2 regions of the Cellulosimicrobium sp. Marseille-Q8652 genome follow, and region 1 is predicted to be linked to the other one. Evidence: predicted binding sites of a transcription regulator. Region 1 holds the regulator's gene; the other holds the start of a gene.
The links. The regulator HspR, encoded in region 1, represses chaperone genes until heat shock. The targets are predictions, from matches to a motif close to AAGTTGAGTCNNNNNGACTCAACTT.
Positions count from the first base shown of each region.

Region 2: a site for HspR is predicted at 2,539-2,563, ahead of clpB (ATP-dependent chaperone ClpB). Genes of this name have one in related genera too.

Region 1 covers NZ_CBCOPS010000001.1:2,189,702-2,199,177, forward strand. Annotated here, with positions in the region: gene ACWPWV_RS09735 (cold-shock protein) at 139-1,074, shown strand; gene ACWPWV_RS09740 (alanine--tRNA ligase-related protein) at 1,175-2,563, shown strand; gene dnaK (molecular chaperone DnaK) at 2,836-4,719, shown strand; gene grpE (nucleotide exchange factor GrpE) at 4,716-5,387, shown strand; gene ACWPWV_RS09755 (DnaJ C-terminal domain-containing protein) at 5,539-6,549, shown strand; gene ACWPWV_RS09760 (heat shock protein transcriptional repressor HspR) at 6,698-7,102, shown strand; gene ACWPWV_RS09765 (DUF1540 domain-containing protein) at 7,284-7,592, shown strand; gene ACWPWV_RS09770 (hypothetical protein) at 7,742-8,539, opposite strand; gene ACWPWV_RS09775 (sigma-70 family RNA polymerase sigma factor) at 8,745-9,476, shown strand, end outside.
Region 2 covers NZ_CBCOPS010000001.1:1,046,830-1,056,305, reverse strand. Annotated here, with positions in the region: gene ACWPWV_RS04645 (enoyl-CoA hydratase/isomerase family protein) at 1-871, shown strand, start outside; gene ACWPWV_RS04640 (LppM family (lipo)protein) at 985-2,412, opposite strand; gene clpB (ATP-dependent chaperone ClpB) at 2,617-5,241, shown strand; gene ACWPWV_RS04630 (diacylglycerol/lipid kinase family protein) at 5,435-6,421, shown strand; gene ACWPWV_RS04625 (hypothetical protein) at 6,489-6,911, shown strand; gene ACWPWV_RS04620 (UdgX family uracil-DNA binding protein) at 6,979-7,689, shown strand; gene ACWPWV_RS04615 (YqjF family protein) at 7,686-8,429, shown strand; gene ACWPWV_RS04610 (response regulator) at 8,413-9,072, opposite strand; gene ACWPWV_RS04605 (sensor histidine kinase) at 9,069-9,476, opposite strand, start outside.

The DNA.
Region 1 (9,476 bases):
GGGCGGCCTCGCGTGCGACGGGTGCACGTGCCGCGCACGGGCCCGGTGCGACGCCGGCGGCGGCCGGACTCCCCCGTCCGCGGTTCCGTCGGGGACACTGGATGACAGCAACCTCTGCCGAGACAAGGAGTACGCGCGGTGCCCCAGGGAACTGTCCGATGGTTCGACGCCGACCGAGGGTTCGGTTTCATCGACCTCGGGAACGAGGCCGAGGACCTGTTCGTGCACGCGTCCGAGATCGTCGGTGACGACGGTCCGAAGGTCCTCCGCGAGGGGCAGGTCGTCGAGTTCGAGATGGGCGAGGGCGACCGTGGCCCGCAGGCGCGCCGCGTCCGTGTCACGGGCGACCGGGCCGCCGACGCGGCCGTGGGCGTGCTCGGCACCGTCGCCTGGTACGAGCCGGCCAAGGGCTACGGCTTCGTCACGCCCGACGACGGCCGCGGCGAGATCTTCGTGCACAGCTCGGCCATCGTCGGGGGCGGGGTCGTCTCGGAGGGGCAGCGGGTGGCGTTCCTCGTCGTGGACGGGGAGAAGGGGCCGCAGGCGGACCACCTGCTGCCGCTCGCGGCCCAGGCCGCCCGGCCGGACGTGCCCTCCGACGGCGCGGACGGCACGGTGTCCTGGTACGACGACACCAAGGGCTTCGGGTTCGTCGCTCCCGACGGGGGTGGCGACGACGTCTTCGTCCACGTCAGCGCGCTCGGTCACGGGCTGACCGAGCTCTCCGAGGGTGCGCGCGTGACGTATGACGTCGTCGCCGGCGACAAGGGACCGAACGCCCGCAACGTGCAGCTCGTGCGCGGCTCCGGGAGCGCGCGCGGGGCCGGTGACCGCGGACGGTCGAACCGTCCGTCGGGATCCGGCGCGCCCGTGCGCGGAGGGCAGGGCATCGTCGCGCGCTACGACGCGGACCGCGGTTTCGGCTTCATCACGCCCGACGCCGGGGGCGCGGACCTGTTCGTGCACGTGTCGGTCGTGCGGGGCGCCGAGGTCCTGGAGGAGGGCGACCGGGTCCGGTACAAGGTGCGTCAGAGCGACCGGGGGCCGCAGGCCGACAGCGTCGAGCTGATCTGAGCGAGCCGGCCCTCCGACGTCGCGACCTCGTCGTGAGGAGCGTCGCCGACCGCAGGGATTGCCCTGGAGGTCCGCCCGCGCGGTCCCTAGGGTCGACGAGATGGACGCCCAGGAGATCCGCTCGGCCTACCTCGAGTTCTTCGTCGCGCGAGGGCACGCCCTGATCGAGCGAGCGCCCCTGGTGCTGCGCGAGGACCCGACGACGTTGTTCACGGGTGCGGGGATGCAGCCGTTGATGCCCTACCTGCTGGGCGTGCGGGAGCACGGTGCCGGGCCGCTCCTGGTCGACTCGCAGCCGTGCGTGCGGGCGCAGGACATCGACGAGGTCGGGGACCGACGGCACACGACCTTCTTCGAGATGCTGGGGAACTGGAGCCTGGGAACCGCCGACGTGGAGCAGCAGGTCCGGTGGTTCGCCGAGTTCCTCACGACGGTCGGTGTCGACCTCGGGCGCCTGTACGTGACGTGCTTCCGCGGGTCGCCCGAGCACGGGATCCCGCGTGACGACGCGGCGGCTCGGGCCTGGGTCACGGTCTTCACCGAGCACGGCGTCGCGGCACCGCTCGTGGACGTGGGCTCCCGTGCGGACGGCGACCGTGAGGGGATGCGCGGCGGTCGGGTCTTCCTCTACGACGCCGAGGAGAACTGGTGGAGCCGCGGAGGCGGCCTGGAGGGCACGCCGGTGGGCGACCCCTGCGGACCGGACTCGGAGGTGTTCTACGACCTCGGGCACGAGCACCACGACCCGTCGGTCGGCGAGCCCCACCCCGCGAGCGAGGGCGGACGGTTCGTCGAGATCGGCAACCAGGTGTTCATGCGCTACCGCCGCACCAGCGAGGGCTTCGTCGCGCTCGACGAGCCGAGCATCGACTTCGGGGGCGGGCTCGAGCGCATCGCCGCGGCCGCCGCGGGGACCCCCGACGTGTTCGACGTGAGCCTCCTGCGCCCCCTCGTCGACCGTCTCGAGGAGCTCAGCGGTCGCACGTACGCGGAGGACCCGCGTCCGTTCCGCGTGATCGCGGACCACGTCCGTGCCGCGACGTTCCTCGCCGCCGACGGGGTGCGCCCGAGCAACAAGACCCACGGGTACGTCCTGCGGCGGCTCGTCCGTCGGGCCGTGGTGCACGCTCTCCATCTCGGCCTGGAGGAGAGGTTCGCCGACGACCTCGTCGCCGTCGTGGCCGAGACGTACGGCGAGAGCTACGCGGGCCTGGTCGAGCAGCGCGAGGAGCTGAGCGCGGTCCTCCACGACGAGGAGGCACGCTTCCGTCGCACCGTGCACCGGGGGCTACGAGAGCTCGACAAGCTCCAGGGCGCGACCGTCACCGGCGAGGACCTGTTCGTGCTCGCGGACACGTGGGGCTTCCCCGTGGAGCTGTCGGTCGACGAGGCCCGCCGCCGCGGCATGGCTCTCGCCACGGACTGGCGAGAGGTCTACGCGCTGCACCGTGAGCGCCAGCGCACGCGGTCGCGCGCAGCGGTCCGCTAGGGGAACCCGGCTCCGTCGGGCGCGCTGGGGTGCGGACGTCGCCGTGCCCGGCCCTCGCGTCCCGCCGACGGGGCGAGCCGGCGCCGCCGGGAATGAACGGCTCGCGACCAAGGTTGAGCCAGGTGGACTCAAGTACGGCCGGGTGGACTTGCGAGACCCGCCACCAGGTGCCTACCTTGAGTGAAGCAGACTCAACCCGGTTCGCCCGGGCCACGGTGCGCCGTCGCGCGCCGGGGGACCGAGGCGACCAGAGCACAACGGAGGCAGCACACATGGCACGAGCAGTCGGGATCGACCTCGGCACCACCAACTCGGTCGTCGCCGTCCTGGAGGGCGGTGAGCCCACCGTCATCGCGAACGCCGAGGGCTCGCGCACGACGCCGTCGGTCGTCGCGTTCTCCAAGACCGGCGAGGTCCTCGTCGGCGAGGTCGCCAAGCGCCAGGCGGTCACGAACGTCGACCGCACCATCAGCTCGGTGAAGCGCCACATGGGCACCGACTGGAACGTCGAGATCGACGACAAGAAGTACACCGCGCAGGAGATCTCCGCGCGCATCCTCGGCAAGCTCAAGCGGGACGCGGAGGAGTACCTGGGCGAGCCCGTCACCGACGCGGTCGTCACGGTCCCCGCGTACTTCAACGACGCCGAGCGCCAGGCGACCAAGGACGCCGGCCAGATCGCGGGCCTCAACGTGACCCGCATCGTCAACGAGCCCACCGCGGCCGCGCTCGCGTACGGCCTGGAGAAGGGCAAGGAGGACGAGCTCATCCTCGTCTTCGACCTGGGTGGCGGCACGTTCGACGTGTCCCTCCTCGAGGTCGGCAAGGACGAGGACGACTTCTCCACGATCCAGGTCCGCGCGACGTCGGGCGACAACCGCCTCGGCGGCGACGACTGGGACCAGCGCATCGTCGAGCACCTCATCAAGCAGGTGAAGAACAGCTCGGGCGTCGACCTGTCCAAGGACAAGATCGCCCTGCAGCGTCTGCGTGAGGCCGCCGAGCAGGCGAAGAAGGAGCTGTCGTCCGCGACGAGCACCAACGTCTCGATGCAGTACCTCTCGATGAGCGAGAACGGCCCCATCCACCTGGACGAGAAGCTCACGCGCGCGCAGTTCCAGCAGATGACGCAGGACCTGCTCGACCGGACCAAGGCCCCGTTCCACAAGGTCATCTCCGACGCGGGCGTCTCGGTCTCCGACATCGACCACGTCGTGCTCGTGGGTGGCTCCACCCGTATGCCGGCCGTGACCGACGTCGTGCGCGAGCTCACCGGCGGCAAGGAGCCCAACAAGGGCGTCAACCCGGACGAGGTCGTGGCCGTCGGCGCCGCGCTGCAGGCCGGCGTCATCTCGGGCGACCGCAAGGACGTCCTGCTCATCGACGTGACCCCGCTGTCCCTCGGCATCGAGACCAAGGGCGGCGTGATGACCAAGCTCATCGAGCGCAACACGGCCATCCCGACCAAGCGCAGCGAGATCTTCTCGACGGCCGAGGACAACCAGCCGTCGGTGCTCATCCAGGTCTTCCAGGGCGAGCGCGAGTTCGCGCGCGACAACAAGCCGCTCGGCACGTTCGAGCTCACCGGCATCGCGCCGGCCCCGCGCGGCGTGCCGCAGATCGAGGTCACCTTCGACATCGACGCGAACGGCATCGTCCACGTCGGCGCCAAGGACCGCGGCACCGGCAAGGAGCAGAAGATGACCATCACGGGCGGCTCGGCGCTGCCCAAGGAGGACATCGACCGCATGGTCAAGGAGGCCGAGGAGCACGCGGCCGAGGACAAGAAGCGTCGCGAGGAGGCGGAGACCCGCAACCAGGCCGAGGCGTTCGTGTACTCGACCGAGAAGCTCGTCTCCGAGAACAAGGAGAAGCTCCCGGCCGACGTCGTCACCGAGGTCGAGGCCGACATCGCGTCGGTGAAGTCCGCGCTCGAGGGCGAGGACGCCGCCGCCGTGAAGACGGCGCACGAGAAGCTCGTCACGTCCTCGCAGAAGATCGGCCAGGCGCTGTACGCGTCGGCCGAGCAGGAGCAGGCGGCAGGCAACCCGGGGGCGGCGCAGGACGACGCGACCGCCGCGGCGGGTGCCGGCTCGGCGCCTGACGAGGACGTCGTCGACGCCGAGATCGTGGACGACGAGGACGACAAGAAGTGACGTCGGACGACGCACGGGGCCCCGAGGAGCAGGCCGGCGAGACCGGTCAGGGCCCCGAGGACAAGCCGTTCCAGTTCACCGACAAGCGCAAGGTCGACCCGGAGACCGCCCGGCCGCGCGAGAGCGCGGCCGGGGCAGGGCCGGCGGCCGACGCGGGTGTCGCCGCAGGCGACGAGGCAGGGCCGGACCCGCTCGAGGGGCTCGACTTCGAGCCCTCGGGAGAGGCCGAGGTCGACGCGGCCGTCCTCGCCGCGAAGGCGGAGGCGGCTCAGCACCTGGAGTCGCTCCAGCGCGAGCGCGCGAGCTTCACGAACTACCGCAACCGGGCGCTGCGCGACCAGGAGGCCGCGCGCGCCAAGGGCGTGGAGGACGTGCTCACCGCGCTCCTGCCCGTGCTCGACGACGTGGACCGCGCCCGCCAGCACGGCGAGCTCACGGGCCCGTTCGCCGCGATCGCGGACAAGCTCGACGCGAGCCTCGAGCGGTTCGGGGTCCAGCGGTACGGGACGGTCGGCGAGGAGTTCGACCCGACCGTCCACGAGGCGCTCATGCACCAGACCGAGCCCGAGGCCACGGCGACCACGATCAACCTCGTGATCGAGCCGGGCTACCGGATCGGCGAGCGCGTCGTGCGCGCCGCGCGCGTCTCCGTCGTCGGACCGGAGTAGCGCAACCCTCGTGCCCGACGGCGCGGCGCACCTTCCGCGCGAAGGTGCGCCCCGTCGTCGGGCACGGCACGATCACGACCGGAAGCACACCGCAGCACCGTACGAAGGACAGGACCACGACCGCACGAACCACCACCGGGAGGGAGGCGCCATGACCGGACAGGACTGGATGGAGAAGGACTTCTACGCCGCGCTCGGCGTCCCCAAGGACGCCGACGACGCCGCGATCAAGAAGGCGTACCGCAAGCTCGCCCGCCAGTACCACCCCGACCAGAACCCGGGCGACGACGCCGCGGAGGCGAAGTTCAAGGAGATCGGCGAGGCGTACGCCGTGCTGTCGGACCCCAAGGAGCGCGAGCAGTACGACGCGATCCGCGCGATGGCGGGCGGCGGCGCCCGGTTCTCCGCGGGCCCGGGCGGTGCCGGCGGCGCGGGCTTCGAGGACCTGTTCGGCGGCATGTTCGGCGGTGGCGGCGCCCCGGGCGGGGCGCGCGTGCGGTACTCGACCGGCGGCCAGGGCGGGGCGGGGTTCGAGGACATCCTCGGCTCGATGTTCGGTGCCGGTGCCGGTGCCGGCGGTCCCCGGTTCACCGGCCAGGGATTCGGCGGGCCGCAGGCCGGCGCCGACGTCGCCGCGACCACGACGCTGCCCTTCCGCCAGGCGGTGGAGGGCTCGACCGTCACGTTCACCGTCGACGGCCGCCAGGTCACGACGCGCATCCCGCCGGGCGTGCGGGACGGCCAGAAGATCCGCCTGCGCGGCAAGGGCCGCCCGGGCGGCGGGGGCGGGCCCGCCGGTGACCTCGTCGTCACCGTCCACGTCACGCCGCACCCCGTGTTCGCGCTCGACGGGACCAACCTGCGCGTGAGCGTCCCCGTGACGTTCGCCGAGGCGGCTCTGGGCTCGACGATCTCGGTCCCGACGCTCGACGGGTCCACGGTCAAGGTCAAGGTGCCCGCGGGCACGCCGTCGGGCCGGACGCTGCGCGTCAAGGGCCGCGGCGTCCGGACGACGAAGGGCACGGGCGACCTGCTGGTGACCGTCCAGGTGGTCGTCCCGCAGAAGCTGTCGAAGGCGGCGCGCGCCGCGGTCGAGGCGTTCGCGGCCGAGACCGACGGCCAGGACGTGCGCGCCGACCTGGTGCGCCAGGCGGCGGAGTGACGGAGGTGGCGTCGTGAGGCGGGACCAGGCCGCGCGGCGTCCGGCCGACGCACCGCGTCCGGCCGACGCGCCGCACCCGGTGGAGACCCAGGACGTCCCCGGGGACGCACCCGTCCTCGTCATCTCCCAGGCTGCGGCCCTCGCGGGCATGCACCCGCAGACGCTGCGCCAGTACGACCGTCTCGGGCTCGTCGTGCCGCGCCGCGCCGCCGGGCGCGGGCGGCGGTACTCGTTGCGCGACGTCGCGAAGCTGCTCGAGGTGCAGCGGCTCAGCCACGACGAGGGCATCAACCTCGCCGGGATCCAGCGCATCCTCGCGCTGGAGTCGCAGGTCGAGCGGCTCGAACGGCGGCTCGAGGCCCTCTCGGCGCGCGTCGAGCCGGGCGGACGCGTGTTCGCCGCGGCGGCGAGCGGCGACGTCGTCGTGGTCCCGCGCGGCCGCAGCGTGCGCCGCGGGGTCGACGACGCCCTGCGCGAGACGTTCGCCGAGCAGGCCGAGGCACGCGCGCTCGTCATCTGGCGGCCGTCCGCCCGGTCGCACGACGACCGCTGAACCCGCTGGAGGGCGCGGCGCGCGGGACCTGTCGTCGCATTCCGAAAGAATGATGTGCGCTAATTGAATGCACGCGCAGCAATTGTTAGTCAGGCCTTGCTTGCTATACACGAGGGAATTCCGGGAATACCGTGGAGAACGGAAGCCCGGCCCCCCGGGCCCTCGGAGCGAGGAGACAACGATGAGCAGCCTCATGGAGATGCCGCAGGTCGTCGAGTGTTCGATCGACGGGTGCGGGTACAACCACGACCACGGGTGCCACGCCGGCGCGGTGACCATCGCCGGCCACGTCGGAGACGCCGAGTGCGCGACGTTCATCCCGCTCGGCACCAAGGGCGGCCTGGAGAAGGTCCTCGCGCACGTGGGCGCCTGCCAGCGCACGGAGTGCGTCCACAACGAGTCGCTCGAGTGCTCGGCGCCGTCGATCCGCGTCGGCGCGGGACCGTCCAGCGAGGACCGGGCGGACTGCCTCACCTTCACCCCGCGCTGACGCGCGGCAGACCTCGCCGGAGGCGGCCCTGCCGCCCGCCGGACCGCGAGGACGCCCCACCCCTGACGCCCCGGGACGAGCGCTCACCCGCTCGGACCGGGGCGTCGTCGTGCCCGGCCCGCACCGGCCGCACGCCCGGGGCGGGCCGCTCAGCGCTGCAGCGTGTCGAGGAGCGCGACGGCGGCCGCGTGGGTCCCGGGCAGCGGCTCCGTCCAGAGCCGCGGCGGTCGCCGCAGGATCGCGGACACGCCGAGGGACAGACCGGTGCGCTCGATGCGACGGCGCAGCTCCGCCCGGACCGCCTCGCCGTCGACCAGCCGTTCGCCGAGGACGACGAACAGCCCGTTGCCGAGCGACGCCATGGGATGGCCGTCGCCGAACGTCTGCGTCAGCGCACGACCCATCGCCGCCGACCGGGCGAAGCGCTGCCACCCCGTCAGGTCGTCGACGGCCACGTCCACGACGAGCAGGCCGTGGGTGTCGCCGACGGGCACGCCCGACCGCTGCGCGGCGCCGTAGGTCTCGCGGAGGCGGTGGGTCAGGTACTGGGGCGTCGCGAGGCCGGACTCGGGGTCGAGGACCTCGGGGGAGACCGGGGTCGCGGCGTACCCCTCGGCCCACCCCACCGCGACGGCGCGCAGGAGCTCGTGGTCGGGCTCGCGGTCGTGCGAGCGGTACAGGCACGCCACGTCGTCGATCGCCTCGCCGATGCCGACCCCGGCCTCGCCGCGCGCGTGCCCCAGCCGCTCGGCGGCGGGCGTGACGTCCTGGCGGTCGATCACGGCCTCGGCGAGCGCGTCCACGGCGGGGTGGTACCAGTCGCCGGGGCGCAGCCAGACGCTCTCGGCGCTCCTCGCGCGCCAGGTCTCCCGCAGGCGCTCGGGGGCAGGCGCGGCGTACCCCTGGATGTGGTCCATGTAGATGAGACGCGCCAGGGCCTCGGTCATGACGCGGGTTCGACGAGAATCTTCGGCGAACCCGCTACCGCGGGTGAGAGGAACCCGCGGTAGCGGGTAAAGACGGGACGAAGCAGGACGGTTCGACCGCTCGGCAGGTCGATGTGCGGGACCCTCTCCCCGGAACCTGGACGGGCGTCTACCATGAGCACCGTCGTACGTCTTGCTGCAGCAGGACGATGTCCGAGGCGGTGGCATGACTGAGGCGCGAACACAGGTGTCCAGCGAGGCGTTGAGCGACGCCGAGCTCATCACGGCCGTGCGCGGAGGCGACCCGGAGGCGTACGGCGCGCTGTACGAGAGGCACGCCGCCGCGGCCCACACCGTGGCCCGGCAGTACGTGCGCTCCAGCGTGGACGCCGACGACGTCGTCTCGGACGCCTTCGCCCGCACCTTCTCGGTCCTGCAGAACGGCGGCGGACCCGACGTCACCTTCCGCGCGTACCTCTTCACGGTCGTCCGGCGGCTCTCCTACGACCTCGTCAACGGTGCCCGGCGTACGCAGCCCACGGACGACGAGCGGACCTTCGAGTCCGCGTTCGGACCGATGGCCTCGACGGAGGACCCCACGCTCGAGGGCTTCGAGCGCTCGATCGTGGCGCGGGCCTACTCCGAGCTGCCCGAGCGGTGGCGCGCCGTCCTCTGGTACACGGAGGTCGAGAACCTCCCGCCCGCCGAGATCGCGCCGATCCTCGGGCTCACCGCCAACGGTGTCTCCGCGCTCGCCTACCGGGCGCGCGAGGGCCTGCGCCAGGCCTACCTCCAGCAGCACCTGACGTCCGTCCCGGCCGAGGAGTGCCAGGGCGTCAACCCGCTGCTGGGCTCGTACGTGCGCGGCGGTCTCGCGAAGCGCGAGACGGCGCGGGTCGAGAGCCACCTCGACGGCTGCGGCGAGTGCCGCGGGCTCGTGCTCGAGCTCGGCGACGTC
Region 2 (9,476 bases), 1.1 Mb from region 1:
GCACGCCTCGGTCGTCGCCGGTCGCACGGCCGACGCCCGGCGCTACTTCCGCCGCGAGTACGCGGTCGACGCGGCGCTCGCGGAGAGCCCCGTCCCCGTCGTCGCGATCATGGACGGCGTGACGATGGGCGGGGGGATCGGGCTGGCCGGCCACGCCACGGTCCGGGTCGTCACCGAGCGCTCGCAGGTCGCGATGCCCGAGACCCGCATCGGCTTCACGCCCGACGTCGGGGGGTCGTGGCTGCTCGCCCGGGCGCCCGGGCGGCTGGGCGAGCACCTCGCCGTGGGCGCCGTGACGATGGACGGTGCCGACGCCGTCCACGCGCGCCTCGCGGACCACTACGTGCCCAGCGAGCGCCTCGGGCTGCTGCACGACGACCTCGTGGCGCTCGCGACCTCCGGCGTCGACCCGCTCGACCCGCAGGCGGTGCACGCCGTCGCGCTGCGGCACGCGATCGAGCCACCGCCGTCGGCGCTCGCGGCCCGGCAGGAGCGCGTGGACCGCTGCTACGACGCGGCGACCGTCCCGGAGATCGTCGCGGCGCTCCGCGCGGAGGCCGTCGCGGGAGACCAGGCCGCGGGGCTCGAGGCGGACGAGCTCGAGACGCTGTCCCCGACCGCCGTGACCGTCGCGCTCGCGGCTGTGCGCAGCGCTCGTGGGCTGGCCGACCTGCGGTCCGCCCTCGAGCAGGAGTACCGTCTCGTCGCCTGGTTCGTCGACACGCAGCCGGACCTGGTCGAGGGCATCCGGGCCCAGGTCGTGGACAAGGACCGCGACCCCGCGTGGTCGCCCGCCACCCTGGCCGACGTCGACCCCGGGCTGGGTGCCGTCGCGCTCGCCTACGAGCCGGCCGAACCGCTCTGGGGCTGACCGGATGAGCCGCTCCGCGGCCGAGGTAGCACCGCAGGTCACGAGGTAGTGCCGCAGGTCGTGCCTGCCGTACTACCTCGCGACCTGCCGTACTCCGTTCGACGGGGACCTCGTCAGCTCGGCGGGCGGAGCCGCGTCGCGTCGTCGATCTCGTCGTCCCCGTCGTCGTTCCCGGAGCCGCTGTGCCCGGGGTCCGACGGCGCGGGTCCGGGCTGCGGCGGGAGCGGCTGGGTCGGCGCAGCCGGCACCGGGCCGGGCTGCGGGGGCAGCGGCTGCGTGGGTGCCGGACCCTGCTGGTACGGCGTGGTCGGCGCCTGCTGAGGGTGGCCGGGAGCGCCGGGGTGTCCGGGCTGCTGGCCCTGCGGCGGCGCGTAGGGGCCCTGCGGGGCGCCCGGGCGGCCGGGCTGCTGACCCGGGTAGCCGCCCTGGGCCGGCGGGTACTGGCCGGGCTGACCCTGCTGGCCGGGGTACGGGCCACCGGGACCGCCCTGCGGCGGGTACTGGCCCGGCTGGCCCTGCGGCGGCGGGTACTGGCCCTGCTGACCGGGCTGGCCCTGCTGGTAGGGCTGACCCGGCTGGCCGGGGTAGCCGGCGGGCGGGTACTGACCGGGCTGGCCGGGGTACTGACCCTGCGGCGCGCCCGGCTGGCCCGGGTACTGGCCGGGATACTGCGCCTGCGCGGCGCCCGGCTGGCCGGGGTAGCCGCCCTGCGCGAAGGCGGCGTTGCCGTCCTGCGCGTCGGGCTTCTTGCGCAGCACCAGCCAGAGCACGAGACCGATGATCGCGAGCAGCAGGAGACCGCCGACCAGGCCGAGGATCCACCACGGGAAACCGGCGTCCGAGTCGGCGTCGGAGTCGGCGGACGAGTCCGTGGTGCCGTCGTCGGTCGTGCCGTCGTCGGACCCGTCGGTGCTCCCGTCGCCCGGGGCGGCGGCCGCTCCGCCACCCACGGCCGAGCCGCGTGCGGAGATCTCCGTGACCTCGCCGACCACGGGGGTCCAGGTCACGGTGGTCCCGTCCACCTCGCCGTTGGTCTCCGCGACCTCACCGGGGAACGTGATGGAGATGCTGACGTCGAACCCCTCCATCATCTGGCGGGTCATCTCGTCCGACTCCGGGTCGGTGCCGTCCATGCCCATCTCCTCGTCGGACAGGTCCATCGACCCGCTCACGACGAACTCGTCGCCCTCGCGCGTGATGGAGAGGTCGTCCGTCGGGCCTGCCGACATGGAGGAGATCGGCTGGTCGGTGTACGTCAGGCGGGTGCCGGTGTAGCCGTCCTCGGCATAGGGCTCCTGCGTGGCCCCGGGCGGGAGGTCGGACTCCATCTCCGAGCCCATCTGGTCCCACAGCGCCTGCGGGTCCTGGCCGAGCGCCTCGGCGGTCTCGTCGGAGATCGCCATGACGATCGATCCGTCGGCCGTGTCGTCCTCGTTGAGCGTGAGGTCCATGTCGATCCTCATGCACCCGGCGAGGAACAGTGCGAGGGTGGCGAGGAGTGCGCCGAGTCCGAGTCGTCTGCGCAGCGGCGAGGGGTTCACGCGTCCAGCATGTCGCGGATCCGTCACGGGGGCGAGGGTCGATGCCGATTTGAGACGAACGTCCGGAGACTTCATCCCTCCCGGCCCGCAGGGCCGGGTGAGCAGCAGGCGAGCGGTAGGCGAGTCAAGTTGAGCGGAATACACTCAACTTGAGGACCGTTCCACTGGTCAGACCCTGTTCCCTGATCAACCACCGGAGCACCGATGGAGACGAAGTTCACGACGATGTCGCAGCAGGCGATCGGCGACGCGATCCAGACCGCCACCGCTGCCGGCAACCCCCAGCTCGAGCCGACCCACCTGCTCGCCGCGCTGCTCGCCCAGGAGGGTGGCGTGGCCGTCGGCCTGCTCGACGCCGTCGGCGCCGACAAGCAGGCGATCGGCCAGCGGCTGCGCGCCGCGCTCGTCGCGCTGCCCACGGCGAGCGGCTCCGCCGTCGCCCAGCCCCAGCCGTCCCGCGCCACGTCGGCCGTGCTCGAGAACGCGGCGAAGGAGGCGCAGGGGCTCGGCGACGAGTACGTCTCGACCGAGCACCTGCTCATCGGCCTCGCCGCGGGCTCGTCCCAGGCCGCGACGATCCTCCAGCAGGCCGGCGCACCGGCCGACGCGCTGCGCTCCGCGCTGCCCGCGGTCCGCGGCAGCGCACGCGTGACGAGTCCGAACCCCGAGGGCACCTACAAGGCGCTCGAGCAGTACGGCACCGACCTCACGGCCGCTGCCGCCGACGGCCGGCTCGACCCCGTCATCGGCCGCGACTCCGAGATCCGCCGCGTGATCCAGGTCCTGTCGCGCCGCACGAAGAACAACCCGGTCCTCATCGGCGAGCCCGGCGTCGGCAAGACGGCCGTCGTCGAGGGGCTCGCCCAGCGCATCGTCGCGGGCGACGTCCCGACGTCGCTGCAGGGCAAGCGGCTCGTGTCGCTCGACCTCGCGGCGATGGTCGCGGGCGCCAAGTACCGGGGCGAGTTCGAGGAGCGGCTCAAGGCGGTGCTCGAGGAGATCCGCTCGTCCGACGGCGAGGTCGTCACGTTCATCGACGAGCTCCACACGGTCGTGGGCGCGGGTGCCGGCGGGGAAGGCGCCATGGACGCGGGCAACATGCTCAAGCCCATGCTCGCGCGCGGCGAGCTGCGGCTCGTCGGCGCCACGACGCTCGACGAGTACCGCGAGCACGTCGAGAAGGACCCCGCGCTCGAGCGCCGGTTCCAGCAGGTCTTCGTCGGCGAGCCGTCGGTCGAGGACACGGTGGCCATCCTGCGCGGGCTCAAGGAGCGGTACGAGGCGCACCACAAGGTGACCATCGCCGACTCCGCCCTCGTCGCCGCCGCGACGCTGTCCGACCGGTACATCACCGGACGCCAGCTCCCCGACAAGGCCATCGACCTCGTCGACGAGGCGGCGTCGCGCCTGCGCATGGAGCTCGACTCGTCACCGGTCGAGATCGACGAGCTCCAGCGCGCCGTGACGCGGCTCGAGATGGAGGAGGTCGTGCTCTCCGAGTCCACCGACCCGGCGAGCCTCGAGCGTCTCGAGCGCCTGCGTGCCGACCTCGCCGACCGTCGGGAGGAGCTGTCGTCCCTCACCGCACGGTGGGAGGCCGAGAAGGCCGGCCACAACCGCGTCGGGGACCTGCGCGCGAAGCTCGACGAGCTGCGCGTCCAGGTCGAGCGCGCCATCCGTGAGGGCGATCTCGAGACCGCCGGACGCCTGCAGTACGGCGAGATCCCGCAGGTGCAGCGCGAGCTCGACGAGGCCGAGCGCGCCGAGGCCGCCGTCGACGCGGCCGACGCGGTCGCGGGCGCCGAGCCCGCACCGATGATCGCCGACAAGGTCGGCGCGGACGAGATCGCCGAGGTCGTGTCCGCCTGGACCGGCATCCCCGCGGGCCGCATGCTCCAGGGCGAGTCCGAGAAGCTCCTCCACATGGAGGAGGTCATCGGGGAGCGCCTCATCGGGCAGCGCGCCGCGGTGTCCGCGGTGTCCGACGCCGTGCGGCGCTCGCGTGCGGGCGTCGCCGACCCGGACCGTCCCACGGGGTCGTTCCTGTTCCTGGGCCCGACCGGCGTGGGCAAGACCGAGCTGGCGAAGTCGCTCGCCGACTTCCTCTTCGACGACGAGCGGGCCATGGTCCGCATCGACATGTCGGAGTACTCCGAGAAGCACAGCGTCGCCCGCCTGGTCGGCGCGCCCCCGGGGTACGTCGGGTACGAGGAGGGCGGTCAGCTCACCGAGGCGGTGCGCCGTCGTCCGTACTCCGTCGTGCTGCTCGACGAGGTCGAGAAGGCGCACCCCGAGGTGTTCGACATCCTGCTCCAGGTGCTCGACGACGGTCGGCTCACCGACGGCCAGGGGCGCACCGTCGACTTCCGCAACGTCCTGCTCGTGCTGACGTCGAACCTGGGCTCGCAGTTCCTCGTGGACCCGACGCTCGAGGACGCGGCGAAGCGCGAGGCCGTCATGGGGGCGGTGCGCGCGAGCTTCAAGCCGGAGTTCCTCAACCGTCTCGACGACGTCATCGTGTTCGACCCGCTCACGCTCGACGAGCTGGGCCGGATCGTCGACCTCAGCGTCAAGGGTCTCGCGGCCCGTCTCGCCGAACGGCGCATCACGCTCGACGTGTCGCCCGCCGCGCGCGAGTGGCTCGCGCTCGAGGGCTTCGACCCCGCGTACGGCGCGCGCCCGCTGCGCCGCCTCGTGCAGCGCGAGATCGGCGACCGCCTCGCGCGCAAGCTCCTCGCGGGGGACGTCGCCGACGGCGACGTCGTGCGCGTGGACCGCGACCCCGACGGGGACGGCCTGACCCTCGCGACGGAGGTCCTGACGGCCTGAGGTCGGTGACGGCCCGGCGGCCCGGCCGCGCTCCTCGGCAGCTCGCGCTGCCGGAGCCGGCACGGGCCGCCGAGCCGTGTCCGGGCCGGCGGACCGCCGTCGGTCCCCGCCGGCCGCCGCCGGAAAGCCCCTCTGAATCACGTCGGGACCCCGCCGGGAGCGCGCGGAGGCGCCGACCTCGCCATACTCAGGTGTGCCCAACGACCCGCAGGCCTCCGAGACCGTCCAGCCCGCCGTCGAGCAGCGGGAGGACGACCGCCCGCTGCGCTCGGCGGTGATCGTCAACCCCAACCGTGTGGAGGGGCTCGACGCGCTCCGCCAGGAGATCGCCGACGCGCTCGCCGAGGCGGGCTGGCCGGAGCCCGCGTGGTTCGACACCACGGCGGAGGACCCGGGGACGGGCCAGGCGCGTCAGGCCGTCGCGGACGGCGCCGAGGTCGTCTTCGTCGCGGGCGGCGACGGCACGGTGCGCGCGTGCATCGAGGGTCTCGCCGGCACGGGCGCGGCGCTCGCGATCCTGCCGGGCGGCACGGGCAACCTGCTCGCGGCGAACCTCGGCATCCCGACGCGGTCCGTCGACGGGATCCGGATCGCCCTCGAGCGCGGGCGCCGGACCATCGACGTCGGCGAGGTCGACGGCCAGGTGTTCGCGGTCATGGCCGGGATGGGTCTCGACGCCGCGATGATGGACGACGCCCCGACGGCCCTCAAGGCGCGCGCCGGCTCGATCGCGTACGTGTTCTCCGCGCTCAAGCACCTCGCCGACGACGAGATGCACGTCGAGGTGACGGTCGACGGCACGGCCCGTCGCCGCCGGGCGCGGACGGTCGTCGTGGGGAACGTGGGCCGGCTCCAGGCCGGGACGAACCTCCTTCCCGACGCGGAGCCGGACAACGGGCAGCTCGAGGTCGCGATCATCGCGCCGCGCAGCCTCAAGCACTGGGTCCAGCTGCTGTGGGGCGTGGTGCGCGGGAAGAGCCGCGTGCCGAGCCGCGAGGTCGTGCGCGGTCGGGAGATCTCCGTCGTCTCGGACCGGAAGCAGCCGCGCCAGCTCGACGGCGACGTCATCGAGCCGTCGGAGCGTCTCGACGTGAGCGTCCGCCCCGACGCGCTCGTGGTCTGCGTCTACCAGCCCGACGAGTCCGAGGACCTCGCCGAGGGCGGGCCGAAGGGCTCCTGACCGCGGCGCGCCGTCCGCGGGCGGCGGGTCGCCGCTGCGCCGGCGTGATCTCCGGCAGGATGGCGGCATGAGCGTCCCGGAGACCCCACCACCCGCGTCCCCGTACGGCGCGGCCCCCCACCCGTACGACGGCGGTCCCGCCGTCCCGCTCGTCGCGCCACCGCACTCTGCGCCGCGCCGGTCCGGTCTCGCCCTCGTGTCGTTCTGGGCCGGCGTCGCGACGGTCGTCGTGGGCGCCGTCTACACGCTCGCCCTGCCCGTCGTGCTCCGGTCGATGAGCTTCACCTCGACCTCGTACGTCGTCCTGCAGGCGGGGCACGGCATCCTCTCCGTCGTCCTCGCGCTCGTCGCCGTGATCACGGGGTTGGTCGTGCTCGGCCGGCGTGCGCCCGGGACCGGCTTCGCGGCCGCGGGCACGGCGCTCGGGGCGGCGGCGATCCTGAACGTCGTGCTGGGTCTCCTCCAGGGCGTGCTGATCCGCTCCTTCTGACGTCCTCCGCCCGGGTCGACCTCCACGACGACGTGCGAGACCGCCCGGTCCGTCGCACGGTGTGGAGATGAGCCCGTCCCGCGCAGCCGCCGCGCCCCGCCGTCCCGGCGCGCAGGAATGGGTCCCGGACGGCGCCGCCGCGCGGGACCTCGACGCGCTCGCGGGTGCCGTCCAGGGCTGCCGGGGGTGCGAGCTGTGGGCCGACGCGACGCAGGCCGTCTTCTCCCGGGGGCCCGACGACGCGCCGCTCGTGCTCGTGGGCGAGCAGCCCGGCGACCGCGAGGACCAGGAGGGCGAGCCGTTCGTGGGGCCTGCGGGCCGTGTCCTCGCCGACGCGCTGGAGGCCGCGGGGATCGGGCCGGAGCGGGTCTACCTCACGAACGCGGTCAAGCACTTCCGCTTCGAGCAGCGCGGGAAGCGGCGCCTGCACAAGACCCCGGACGTCGCGCACGTGCGCGCGTGCCTGCCCTGGCTCGAGGCCGAGGTGGCCGCGGTCGGCCCGCGCGTCGTCGTCGCGCTCGGCGCCACGGCCGCCCGCGCGGTGCTCGGCCGGCCGGTGCGCGTCACCGCGGAGAGGGGGCGCGTCCTCGACCCGGACGACGGCCCCGCCGAGGAGACCCGGACCGGCGACGCCGCTCCGCTCGTGGTCGTCACGACGCACCCCTCGGCGCTCCTGCGCCTGCGCGACCGGTCGGGCTGGGACGAGGCGTTCGACGCGCTCGTCTCCGACCTGCGCGTCGCGGCGGAGGCCGCAGGGCACGCGGCACGGGGCTCGTGACGTCCGCCGCCCCCGACGCGGCCGTCAGGTTCCCCGTCACGACGCAGCGGTGGGCGGCGCTGACGTTCCTGCACTGGACCGTCGACCCGGCCGTCGTCCAGCGGCTGCTGCCCCCCGACCTGCGGGTCCAGACCCACGACGGTGCGACGTACGTCGGCCTCGTGCCGTTCCGCATGGAGGACGTGCGGCTCGGAGCGCTGCCGGCGGTCCCGGGGTGGTCGACGTTCGGCGAGCTCAACCTGCGCGTCTACGTGCGGGACGCCGCGGGGGGCGAGGGCGTGTGGTTCTCCGCGCTGTGGTGCGAGCGCGCCGCGTTCGTCGCGGCGACCCGTCTCGCGGGGGTGCCCTACCACCGCTGCCGCGCTGCCGTCACCGGCGAGGAGGACGACGTCCTGCGGTACCGGTTCGCGGCGTCGTCGCGAACCGCGCCCGTCCGGTTCGACGCCCGCGTGCGGGCGCACGAGGAGGTCGACGCGTCGTCCGGCCTCGCGCGGTGGCTCACCGCGCGCTGGGCCGCGTACGCGGTGCGCGCCGGGCGGACGTGGCGGATCCCCGTCGAGCACCCGCCCTGGACCCTGCGGCGCGGGAGCGTCGAGCACCTGTCGACCGACGCGCTCGACCGCCTCGGCCTCCCGCTGCCGCCGGGGCCCCCGCTCGTCCACGTCGCGGCCCGACCGGTCGACGCGCGGCTCGGCGTCCCGCGGCCCGCCGCACGCCCGGGGATCACGTCCCGGGGGTGACGATCCCGCGCTCGTACGCCCACACGACCAGCTGCACGCGGTCGCGCGCGCCGGTCTTCGTCATGATGCGGCTCAGGTGCGACTTCACGGTGCTCGGCTCGAGGAAGAGCGCCGTCGCGATCTCCGCGTTCGACGACCCGCGGCACAGCAGCGCGACGATGTCGTGCTCGCGCGCGGTGAGGAGCGCTGCGGCGCCGTCGTCGCGCGCGGCGGGCGAGCGGCGCCGCGCGAACTCGTCGATGACGCGGCGTGTGAGGGACTGGTCCACCAGCCCGTCTCCCGACGCGACGCGGCGCACCGCCTCGACGAGCACGTCGGGCTCGGCGTCCTTGAGCAGGAACCCGCTCGCGCCCGCCTCGAGCGCACCGAACACGTAGTCGTCGAGGTCGAACGTGCTCACGACGAGCACCGGCACGGGGTCGGCGACGTCGGGCCCGGCGAGCGCGCGCGTCGCCGTGATCCCGTCCCCGCCCGGCATGCGCACGTCCATGCACACGACGTCCGGTCGCTCGCGGCGGGCGACGCGGACGGCGTCGGCCCCGTTGGACGCCTCGCCGACGACCTCCAGGCCCTCGCTCTCGAGGATCACGGTGAAGCCGGCGCGGACGACGGCCTGGTCGTCGACGAGCACCACGCGGGTCACGGGGCCTCCTTGCTGGTCGTGGTCGTGGTCGTGGTCGTGGCGGTCGTGTCCCCGCCGGCCGACGGCCGCGCCGGTGCCGCACGGCGGTCGGGGGGAGCCGAGCGCGGGACCGTGAGGCGGACGCGCCACGCGCCGTCGGGCAGGAGGCCCGCCGCGAGCGTGCCGCCGACCATCGTCGCCCGCTCCGTCATGCCGATGACACCGTGCCCCGGTGGGTCGCCCGCCGACGCGGGGATGCCCGCGGGCACCGCGTTGCGGACGGTGAGGACGAGGTCGGTCGCCCCGTACTCCCGGAGCACCTCGACGGGCCGTCCGGGGCCGTGCCGGCGGGCGTTCGACAGGGCCTCCTGGAGCACGCGGAACACGGTGAGCTGCGCGGCGGGCGGCAGCTCCCACGGGTCGCC